2 regions of the Methylobacterium sp. J-001 genome follow, and region 1 is predicted to be linked to the other one. Evidence: predicted binding sites of a transcription regulator. Region 1 holds the regulator's gene; the other holds the start of a gene.
The links. The regulator LexA, encoded in region 1, represses DNA repair genes until DNA is damaged. The targets are predictions, from matches to a motif close to TGTTCNNNNTGTGTTCNG.

Region 1 (5,060 bases):
GGTACCGGTCTCGAAGGTCCACCTGGCGTCGGAAGCCGTCGCGGTACTTCTTACGGTCGTCGGCGTTCGCCTGACGCTTCGAGCTCAGCCGAAGATACGAGAACGCCAGGGCCGGCTTGGCCTCCGCCGCCTGAGTGCCCCAACGTTCCATGCCGTTCCCTGGCCTCGTACCTCTTGCCAGTGCTAGGCGGTTGCCGGTAAACACGCAAGCATGTCGTCTCCATCTCCGGGCTCCACATGGTGCTGGCCGCCGGCGTGGTGTTCTGGCTGGTGCGGGCGCTGCTCGCCCTGGTGCCGTATTGCGCGCTCGTCTGGCCGATCAAGAAGATCGCCGCCGGGTTCGCGATGCTGGGGGTGACCGCCTATTGCGCCTTCTCGGGCTGGGACATCGCCGCCGAGCGCTCGCTGATCATGACCCTGATCATGCTGGGGGCGATCCTGGTCGACCGGCCGGCCCTGTCGATGCGCAACCTTGCGCTGGCCGCCCTGATCGCCCTGGCGCGGGAGCCGGAGGGGCTGCTCGGACCGAGCTTCCAGATGTCGTTCGGGGCGGTGGCCGGGCTGATCGCCTGCGCCCGGCTGATCGACGGACGGCTGTTCCGCCGCCCCGGGGCAGGGCGGGTCGAGCGGATCGTCGGTTCGGGCCTCTCGGCCGTGGTCGGCACCCTGGCGACGACGCTGGTGGCGCAGATCGCCACCGCGCCGTTTGCCACCTATCATTTCCAGACGATCCAGCCGTTCGGGCTGATCGGCAATGCCCTGACCCTGCCGCTCGTATCGCTGGTGGTGATGCCCGCGGCGGTGATCGGGATCCTGGCCTATCCCTTCGCCCTCGACCGACCCGTCTGGTGGCTGATGGGGCAGGCGGTGGGCGGCATGCTGGCGATCTCCGAATGGATCGCCGGCTTCGATCGCGCCACGCTGGTGCTGCCGGCCTTCGGCACCGGCGCGCTGGCGCTGCTGGCGGCCGGGCTGCTCCTGGCGACCCTCCCGGTCTCACGGCTGCGCTGGCTCGCCCTTCCGCCCGCCCTGCTCGGGCTCGGCCTCGCCGCGATGCCGGAGCGCTTCGACCTCTACATCGACCGGCAGGGTGGCGGCGCAGCCATCCGCGGACCGAACGGTTCTCTGTCGGTGCTGGGCAGCCCCTCTGCCTTCGTGCTGGAACAATGGCTGAAGGCGGATGGCGACGGCCGGCCGGCCAAAGCGGTGATTGGCGGTGCCGCGAAGGGCGGCCAATGCGACAGGCTCGGATGCACCACGCGCCTGCCGGATGGGCGCGCCGTCGCCCTGGTCCGCGATCGGCGCGCTTTCGCGGAGGATTGCGCCCGGGCAGCCGTGCTGATCACACGGCTTACCGCCCCACCGACCTGCACGGGGCCGCTGGTGATCGACCGGCGTGTTCTCGCCGTCCATGGCGCTGTCGCCCTTCGGGCCGAACACGCGGGGTTCACGGCACGCTATGCAAGTGGCCAAGGACGCGCGATGCCGTGGCGGCCTTCATCCACGGCCGGGGCATCGCCGCCGCCGCGCCCGGAGCCGCCTGCGGGCCCCGGCGACCCCATCCCAGCGACGGCGGACGCAGCCAGCGGCGATGCCACCCCCGGCGACGTCCCGGCCGAGCCCCTTCAGTAGCGGCGGACGAGGCTGACGAGCCGGCCCTGGATCTGGACGCGGTCGGGACCCAGAACGCGGGTCTCGTAAGCCGGGTTGGCGGCCTCCAGGGCGATCGAGGAGCCGCGACGGCGCAGGCGCTTCAGCGTGGCCTCCTCGTCGTCGATCAAGGCCACGATGATGTCGCCGGTGTTGGCCGTGTCCTGCTTGCGGATCACCACGAGGTCGCCGTCGAGGATGCCGGCATCGACCATCGAGTCGCCACGCACTTCGAGGGCGTAATGCTCGCCACCGGCCAGGAAGTCCGGCGACATGGTGATGGCGTGGCTCTGGTTCTGGATCGCCGAGACCGGCGTACCGGCCGCGATCCGGCCCATCACGGGAATCGAGATGGCGCGTCCGCCGTCGTCGATCATCCGGGTTGTCGGGGGCTGGGCCGGCAGCTTGGACTTGCCGCCTTCGACCACGCTGGGGGTGAAGCGGCGGGGCTCTGCGGGCGGCGCGGCAGGCTGGGACAGGCTCTCTGGGATGCGGATCACCTCGATGGCCCGAGCCCGGTTCGGCAGGCGCCGCAGGAAGCCGCGCTCCTCCAGGGCCGTGATCAGCCGGTGGATGCCCGACTTGGACTTCAGATCGAGGGCATCCTTCATCTCGTCGAACGAGGGAGGGACGCCGCATTCCTGCATGCGGCTCTGAATGAAACGCAGGAGGTCCAATTGCTTGCGCGTGAGCATCGACGGGGGACTCGCGGCTTGGCGGACCGCATCGACGCGGCCTCAGAAACAAATCACGAACACGTTAAACGTTCCGCAAGTGTTCTGCAAGCCTCATCCGGCCAAGCTTGATGGGCCGGGGCGCTCCGACGCGCGAGCCTGCGCAGTCTGCCACTCGGCCTCACGGTGACCTGAATCGCATCGGATAGTCGGAACGCTATGAAGGTTCGCGCCGGACGGCAAGGGCCCCCTCAACCTGGGCAGAATGCGCCTCGACCACGGTGGATGACCGGGTGCCGAATGCAAGACATGGGTCGCATGGACGTTTCAACATCCGATACGGTCGAAGCAGGTAGCCGCGTAAAGCGCCTGCGGTCTGCGACCGCGGCGGCCCATGATCAGCTCGACCGGCGCGTCATGGCGGGCCAGCCTTTCGCGAGTCTCGAGCGGTACGCGCTGTTCCTCCAGGTCCAATACCGCTTTCACGCACGGGTCGATCCGCTCTATCACGACGGCGCGCTCGGGCCCGTCCTGCCCGACCTCGACGGAAGGCGCCGTCTTGCGCTGATCACGCAGGACCTGTGCGACGTAACCGGCCGGGTCCTCGACGAGCCCGGGCCGCGCGGGGACGCGATCGATCCCGCGGCCGGCCTCGGTTGGCTCTATGTCGCCGAAGGCTCGAATCTCGGCGCGGCCATCCTGCTCAAGGAAGCCCGGAAGCTCGGCCTTTCAGAGACCCACGGCGCCCGCCACCTCGCCGGGCATCCGGATGGCCGGGGGCTGCACTGGCGGCAATTCACGACGGCCCTCGACCGGATCGCGCTCGCGGCCGACGGCGAGGCACGCGCCGCAGCCGGGGCGACGGAGGCGTTCCGTTACGTGCATCGTCTGGTTGGCGATGCGTTCGGCGACTGAGGCTGCGCCATCCAATGGCCCGTCGCAACAACGCGGACCGCTTGCGTGCGCCAAGCCGTTCGGGGCGACAAACGCATTGACTGGTCAAGCGGGGCCGTTTCAATGCACCACGGTGCTTCCGCCGGGCGTCGGCTTCGCGACGGGGCTGGAATTGGGCTTGGGATGACGAGGATGCGACGGCGCGCGGCTCTGCTGCCCATCGGCTTGGTGACCGTCGGCCTGGGGCTGGCCGGCTGCACCACCGGGTTCTCGTATATCTCGCGGAACTACGTCGCACTCACGCCGCAGGTCGTGACCATCGGCTGCAAGGAACCCTACGAAGTCTACGACAATCGGCAGATCCGCCGGATGCTGATCGTCTCCAACGCCCTGCGGGAATATGCCGGCTGCAACCTGAGCGACGTGCGGATCGATCCCGATCCGGCGGCAAGCCGGGTGACGCGGTTTCGCACCGCTGCCCGTGCCTATCTCGACGAGACCGTGCGCGAGGATTGCCGGATCACCGGCGAGACCGTGTTCGATCCGCAGAAGAGCGAATTCGCCTATGCCTGCGACGGGCCGATCGAGAAGCGGGGCACGGTGGTGCCGCGATTGCCCGGCCGCAATCCGGGCTTCGTCCAATAGGGATCCGAGCCAGCGGCGCCCGGCCTGAGATCGATCGTCAAGAGCCGGGCTTGGGAAAGGTGCGCTCGGCCGCGTCGCCGGCGGCAGCCAGCAGGGCTCGGGCGAAGGCGCGGGCCTCCGACCGATCCAGCACGATCGCTGCCGTAACCGGGCCGCCGCCGAGATCGGCCAAGGCCAGTTCGAGCCGCACCCCGTCCGGCACGGCGCTCGCCTGAAGGCTCCAGCCGCCTCCTCGATCCGTGCTCTCCGCCATCACTTCTCTCCCGCCCGCCGGACCTGAAAAAACGCCGCAGGCTCCCGCCGGAACGGCCCTCGCTCGGGACTGTTCCTGAGCCGTGCCGAACGCCGCTTCCCTGCCTCGCCTGTCCACCTTCCTCAAGACCGCCGGCCCCGGTCTCGTCGTGATGCTCGCCGATACGGATGTCGGCAGCCTCATAACGGCGGCACAGAGTGGTGCCCGGTGGGGTTACTCCCTGCTGCTGCTGCAGATCCTGCTCGTACCAATCCTGTACATCGTTCAGGAGCTGACGGTCCGCCTGGGGACCGCGACCGGTCGTGGCCACGGAGAGCTGATCCGCGCGCATTACGGGCCGGTCTGGGCCTGGGTCTCGTATACCGGCCTCGTGATCGCCGGGGTCGGAGCGATCGTCACCGAGTTCTCCGGCATTGCCGGGATCGGCGACCTGTTCGGGGTGCCGCGAATCGCAAGCCTCGGACTGCCCGTTGCCCTGCTTCTCGGGCTGGTGTTCACCGGGGGCTACCGGCGCGTCGAGGTCGTGGCGATCGCAGTCGGGCTGTTCGAACTCGTCTTTATCGGGCTCGCCGTCGTGGCCCGGCCGAACCCGGGCGACATCGTCGCCTCCTTTGCCCACATCCCCCTCGGGAACAGCTCCTACCGGGTGCTGATCGCCGCCAATATCGGCGCGGTCATCATGCCGTGGATGATCTTCTACCAGCAATCGGCGATCGTCGACAAAGGCCTCGGCTGGGACCATGCCCGGAACGCGCGGCTCGACACCTTCGTGGGGGCCGTGGTCTCCCAATGCGTGATGGGCGCGATCCTGATCGCGGCCGCCGCAACGATCGGTCAGGCCGGGCAGGGGACCAAGAACGGCCTGGAGACCGTGGGTGACCTGGCCGGCGCCTTCACGCCCGCGCTCGGCCCCTGGCTCGGGCAGGTGGTGTTCGGGGTGGGCA
Region 2 (5,060 bases), on a different contig from region 1:
AGCGCTTCCCCTTGCACACGTCGCAGGTGACGTAGACGTCCGGGAGGAAGTGCATCTCGATCTTGATGACGCCGTCGCCCGAGCAGGCCTCGCAGCGCCCGCCCTTCACGTTGAAGGAGAAGCGCCCCGGCTGGTAGCCCCGGGCCTTCGCCTCGGGGAGACCCGCGAACCAGTCGCGGATCGGCGTGAAGGCGCCGATATAGGTGGCCGGGTTCGAGCGCGGGGTGCGCCCGATCGGCGACTGGTCGATGTCGATGACCTTGTCGAGATGCTCCAGCCCTTCGAGGCGGTCGTACGGGGCCGGGTGCTCCAGCGCCCCGTTCAGTTTCTTCGCGACGGCCTTGTACAGGGTGTCGATCACCAGGGTGGATTTCCCGCCGCCCGAGACGCCGGTGATGCAGGTGAAGGTGCCGAGCGGCACCTCGATATCCACGTCCTTGAGATTGTTGCCGCGGGCGCCGAACACGCCGAGCTTGCCCTTGCGCCCCTTGCGCCGCGCAGCCGGGGTGCGCACCGACAGCGCGCCGGTGAGGTACTTGGCGGTGAGCGAGGCGGGGTTGGCCAGAACCTCGGCGGGGGTGCCCTGGGCGATGATCTCGCCGCCATGGATGCCCGCGCCCGGGCCGACATCCACCACGTAATCGGCCTGCAGGATCGCGTCCTCGTCGTGCTCTACCACGATCACCGAATTGCCGAGATCGCGCAGGCGCTTGAGGGTGCCGAGCAACCGCTCGTTGTCGCGCTGGTGCAGGCCGATCGAGGGCTCGTCCAGCACATAGAGCACGCCGGTCAGCCCGGAGCCGATCTGCGAGGCCAGCCGGATGCGCTGGCTCTCGCCCCCCGACAGGGAGCCGGAGCCGCGGGCCAGCGTCAGGTATTCGAGGCCGACATCCACCAGGAAGCTCAGCCGGTCGCGGATTTCCTTCAGAATTCTGACCGCGATCTCGTTTTGCTTGGCCGTCAGCTTCTCCGGCAATGCGGAGAACCAGCGATGGGCTTCCGAAACGGATAGAGCCGTCACGTCGCCAATATCGGCCATGGCGATCTTCACGGCCAAAGCCTCGGGCTTCAGCCGCTTGCCGCCGCAGGACGCGCAGGGCGTCTCGCTCATGAAGCGGCCGATTTCTTCCCGGACGGCGTCCGAGTCGCTTTCCTTGTAGCGGCGCTCCAGGTTCGGGATCACGCCCTCGAACGGCTTGTTGACCGCGTATTTGCGCAGGCCGTCGTCGTAAGCGAAGCGGATCGCCTGCTTGCCGGAGCCGTACAGGACCACGGCGCGGGCCGCCTCCGGCAGGCTCTGCCAGGGCACGCTGGTCTTGAAACCGTAATGCTCCGCCAGCGCGTCGAGCGTCTGGCCGTAATAGGGCGAGGTCGATTTCGCCCAGGGGCCGACCGCGCCGCGCTTCAGGCTGAGCGCGGGATCCGAAATCACCAGCTCGGGGTCGATCCGCATCTCGTGGCCGATGCCGCCGCAGGTCGGGCAGGCGCCGAACGGATTGTTGAACGAGAACAGCCGGGGCTCGATCTCCGCGATGGTGAAGCCCGAGACCGGGCAGGCGAAGCGGGACGAGAACGTGATCGTCCGGGGCTCCGCGCCCTCGGGGGCGTCCGCGAACACGATCTCGCTGATGCCGTCGGCCAGTTCCAGCGCGGTCTCGAAGGAATCGGCCAGCCGCGCGGCGATGTCGGCCCGCACCACGATCCGGTCGACCACCACATCGATGTCGTGCTTGAACTTCTTGTCGAGCTTGGGCGCGTCATCGATCGCGTAATACTCGCCGTCGATCCGCAGCCGCTGAAACCCTTTTTTTTGGTACTCCGCGATCTCTTTCCGGTATTCGCCTTTTCGCCCACGGACCACCGGGGCCAGCAGGTAGAGCCGGCTCTTCTCCGGCAGCTCCAGCACCCGGTCGACCATCTGCTGGACGGTCTGGCTCTCGATCGGCAGGCCGGTGGCCGGGGAGTACGGGATGCCGACCCGCGCCCAGAGCAGGCGCATGTAGTCGTAGATCTCGGTCACCGTCCCGACGGTGGAGCGGGGATTCTTAGAGGTGGTCTTCTGCTCGATGGAGATCGCCGGCGAGAGCCCGTCGATCTGATCGACATCGGGCTTGGACATCATCTCCAGGAACTGGCGGGCATAGGCCGAGAGCGATTCGACGTAGCGGCGCTGCCCCTCGGCGTAGATCGTATCGAAGGCGAGCGACGACTTGCCCGAGCCCGACAGCCCGGTGAAGACCACGAGCTTGTCCCGGGGGATCGTCAGGTCGACGTTCTTGAGATTGTGCTCCCGGGCGCCCCGGACGGTGATCACCCGCCGGTCGGCGGCGCTCGGCGGCGCGGCGTCGAACAGGGCCTCCAGCTTGGCGTCGGTGGCGGCCTCGTTCCGCATGTCGGTGCGGGGGGCGGCGGGCAACGCGGACTTTTTCAGACGCGCGGGTTTGGCCGGGGCCGATCCGGCCGGCGCCGCCTTGGTGGGCGCTTTGGGCGAAGACGCCTTCACGGGAGCCGGTTTGGGAGCAGCTTTGGTGGCGCCGATTTGGGGTCCCACTCGGGTTCCGGCTTGGGCTTTGGCCATGAGGGCGGCGGTCTTTCGAGGCGTCGACACGGTCGGGCTGGCTTGCGCACGGGTCAGCCGCCGCACCCGCTCATGTCGAGCCCGGAACGGCCGACGGCAAGGTGGGACCGGCGGGACGCAGGCCCGTCATGCGACGCCCTTGCTAGAACGAAACGCGTACGCCGGCAACCGCCGCTCGGAGACCTGTCGTTTCATGACCGGGAAGACCGGGTTTCCAAAGCGCCTGCGGCCCTTTGGCGGGGTTCAGGGGCGGAGCCCTTGAGACCTGCAGGGCGCTGCCCTGCAGCCACAAAAGGTCACGGACCTTTTGGATCCGGGACTTCACGCGTCGGCGTTGCGAGCCATGAAGGTGGCGGGGGTGCCGTCCTCGGGGTTCACGAAGATGATGTCGGTGGGCGCCCGCCGCGGGGTGTCGATCGACAGGAACGTCACCGGCTCGCCCGGGGCGATCTCCGGCATCGCGTGCACCGTGCCCTTCTCGAAGAACAACAGCTGGCCGGGGCCGAACGTCGTCAGGTTCGCGGGGTCGCCCAGCCAGACGGTGCCGCGTCCCGACAGGCAGTAGAGGTACTCGTCGCAGGTGGCGTGGTAGTGCGGCGGGGTCGGCCGGTAGACCCGGAACACCCGGGCGCTCGCGGCCGCCCGGTCGGTCAGGTAGGTGTCGACCAGGAGCGTCTGCGCGCTGTCGGGCAAGGCCGACGCGAGCGCCAATACGTCGAAGAGGCCGGTGCCGGTCTCGGTCATGGCGCCCTCACGACGAATAGCCTTCGAGTACGATCTTGCCCTTGGCGCGCCCGCTCTCGATCAGCGCGTGGGCCCGCCGAAGGTTCTGGGCGTCGATCCGCCCGTAATGCTCACCCAGGGTCGTGCGCAGGCGCCCCGCATCCACCAGCCGGGCGACCTCGTCGAGGAGCGCGCCCTGGGCGCCGATGTCGGACGTGCCGAACATCGAGCGGGTGAACATGAACTCCCAATGCAGCGACAGGCTCTTGCGCTTGAGCAGGGCCACGTCGAGCTGCGCGGGGTCGTCGATCAGGGCGAACCGGCCCTGCGGGGCGATCAGCGCGGCGATCTCGGCGAGATGCGCGTCGGTGTTGGTGGTCGAGAACACGAGGCCCGGCGCGCCCAGGCCCAGGGAAGCCACCTCGGCGGAGAGCGGCTTGGCATGGTCGACCACGTGGTGGGCGCCGAGGTCCCGGCACCAGGCCGCCGTCTCGGGCCGGGACGCGGTGGCGATCACGGTCAGGTCCGTGAGCGCCCGGGCGAGCTGGATCGCCACCGAGCCGACGCCGCCCGCGCCGCCGACGATCAGGATCGCCGGGGCGGCGCCCGGCACCGGCTTGCCGGTGTCGAGCCGGTCGAACAGGGTCTCCCAGGCGGTGATCGCCGTGAGCGGCAGGGCAGCGGCCTGCGCCCAGTCGAGGCTGGCGGGCTTGTGCCCGACGATGCGGGCGTCGACGCAATGGTATTCGGCGTTGGTTCCCGGCCGGGTGAGGTCGCCCGCATAGAACACCGCGTCGCCGACGGAAAACCCCTCGGCTTCCGCACCCTTGGCGACCACGGTGCCGGCGGCGTCCCAGCCCAGCACCTTGACCCCGCCGGCCTCGGGCTCGGCCCGCAGGCGGACCTTGGTGTCGACCGGGTTCACCGAGACCGCCTCGACCTTCACCAGCAGGTCCCGGGGTCCGGGTTCGGGCCGGGGCAGGTCGTGATCGACCAGGGCCTCCGCCTCGGTGATCGGCAGGGACTTTTTGTACCCGACGGCGCGCATCGCAATCTCCTCCGGCTTCACGTGTCAGGAGATGCCGTCCGCCTTCCCGGGGCGCAAGTACGCACATAAAACGCCGCTAGTGCCAGACATGATACCGTCGAGGATCCCGCCATGCCCCGCATCCGGCACCATCGCGGCGCCTGCAGCCCCGGCTGCGCCGTCGAGGCGACCCTCCGGCTCATCGACGGCAAGTGGAAGGGTGTGATCCTCTACCACCTGCTGGAGGGGACCCTGCGCTTCAACGAAATCCGCCGGCGGCTGGCGAGCGTGACGCAGCGCATGCTCACGAACCAGCTGCGCGAGATGGAGGCGGACGGCCTGATCGCGCGAAAGGTCTACGCCGAGGTGCCCCCGAAGGTGGAGTACAGCCTGACCGCGCGCGGGCGCTCCCTGGAGCCGATCATCCAGGCCCTGAAAGTCTGGGGCGATCGACACATCGAACTGCCTATTGATGCGGCGGATCCCGTCGAGACGGCCGCCTGATTGTGCATGGCTCGCGGCGTCAAACCCCTCCACCGTAACGGTGTTTTCATATCCGCACCGGATGGTTCTGGTTAACCCTGAACCCTTCGGGAATCCGATGGCCGTCTTCTCATCGCTTCGCGCCCGCATCCTCGCGGTGGCGCTCGCGCCCTGCCTCGCCTTCGCGGGGGCGGCCGGATGGGCGGTCTCCGACCAATGGGCGCGGCGCGCCGAGATGAACCGGGTCGA

Region 2: the regulator LexA is predicted to act here: its motif matches at 2,722-2,739, upstream of uvrA (excinuclease ABC subunit UvrA).

Annotation. Positions count from the first base shown of each region.
Region 1 is NZ_JAKSYN010000094.1:85,566-90,625, reverse strand. Features, by position in the region: gene MKK65_RS10555 (recombinase family protein) at 1-151, opposite strand, end outside; partial or broken gene MKK65_RS10550 (ComEC/Rec2 family competence protein) at 211-1,632, shown strand; gene lexA (transcriptional repressor LexA) at 1,626-2,345, opposite strand; gene MKK65_RS10540 (biliverdin-producing heme oxygenase) at 2,742-3,239, shown strand; gene MKK65_RS10535 (hypothetical protein) at 3,411-3,863, shown strand; gene MKK65_RS10530 (hypothetical protein) at 3,901-4,116, opposite strand; gene MKK65_RS10525 (NRAMP family divalent metal transporter) at 4,199-5,060, shown strand, end outside.
Region 2 is NZ_JAKSYN010000218.1:49,176-54,235, forward strand. Features, by position in the region: gene uvrA (excinuclease ABC subunit UvrA) at 1-2,578, opposite strand, end outside; gene MKK65_RS28985 (cupin domain-containing protein) at 2,900-3,322, opposite strand; gene MKK65_RS28990 (zinc-binding alcohol dehydrogenase family protein) at 3,330-4,349, opposite strand; gene MKK65_RS28995 (winged helix-turn-helix transcriptional regulator) at 4,461-4,832, shown strand; gene MKK65_RS29000 (methyl-accepting chemotaxis protein) at 4,930-5,060, shown strand, end outside.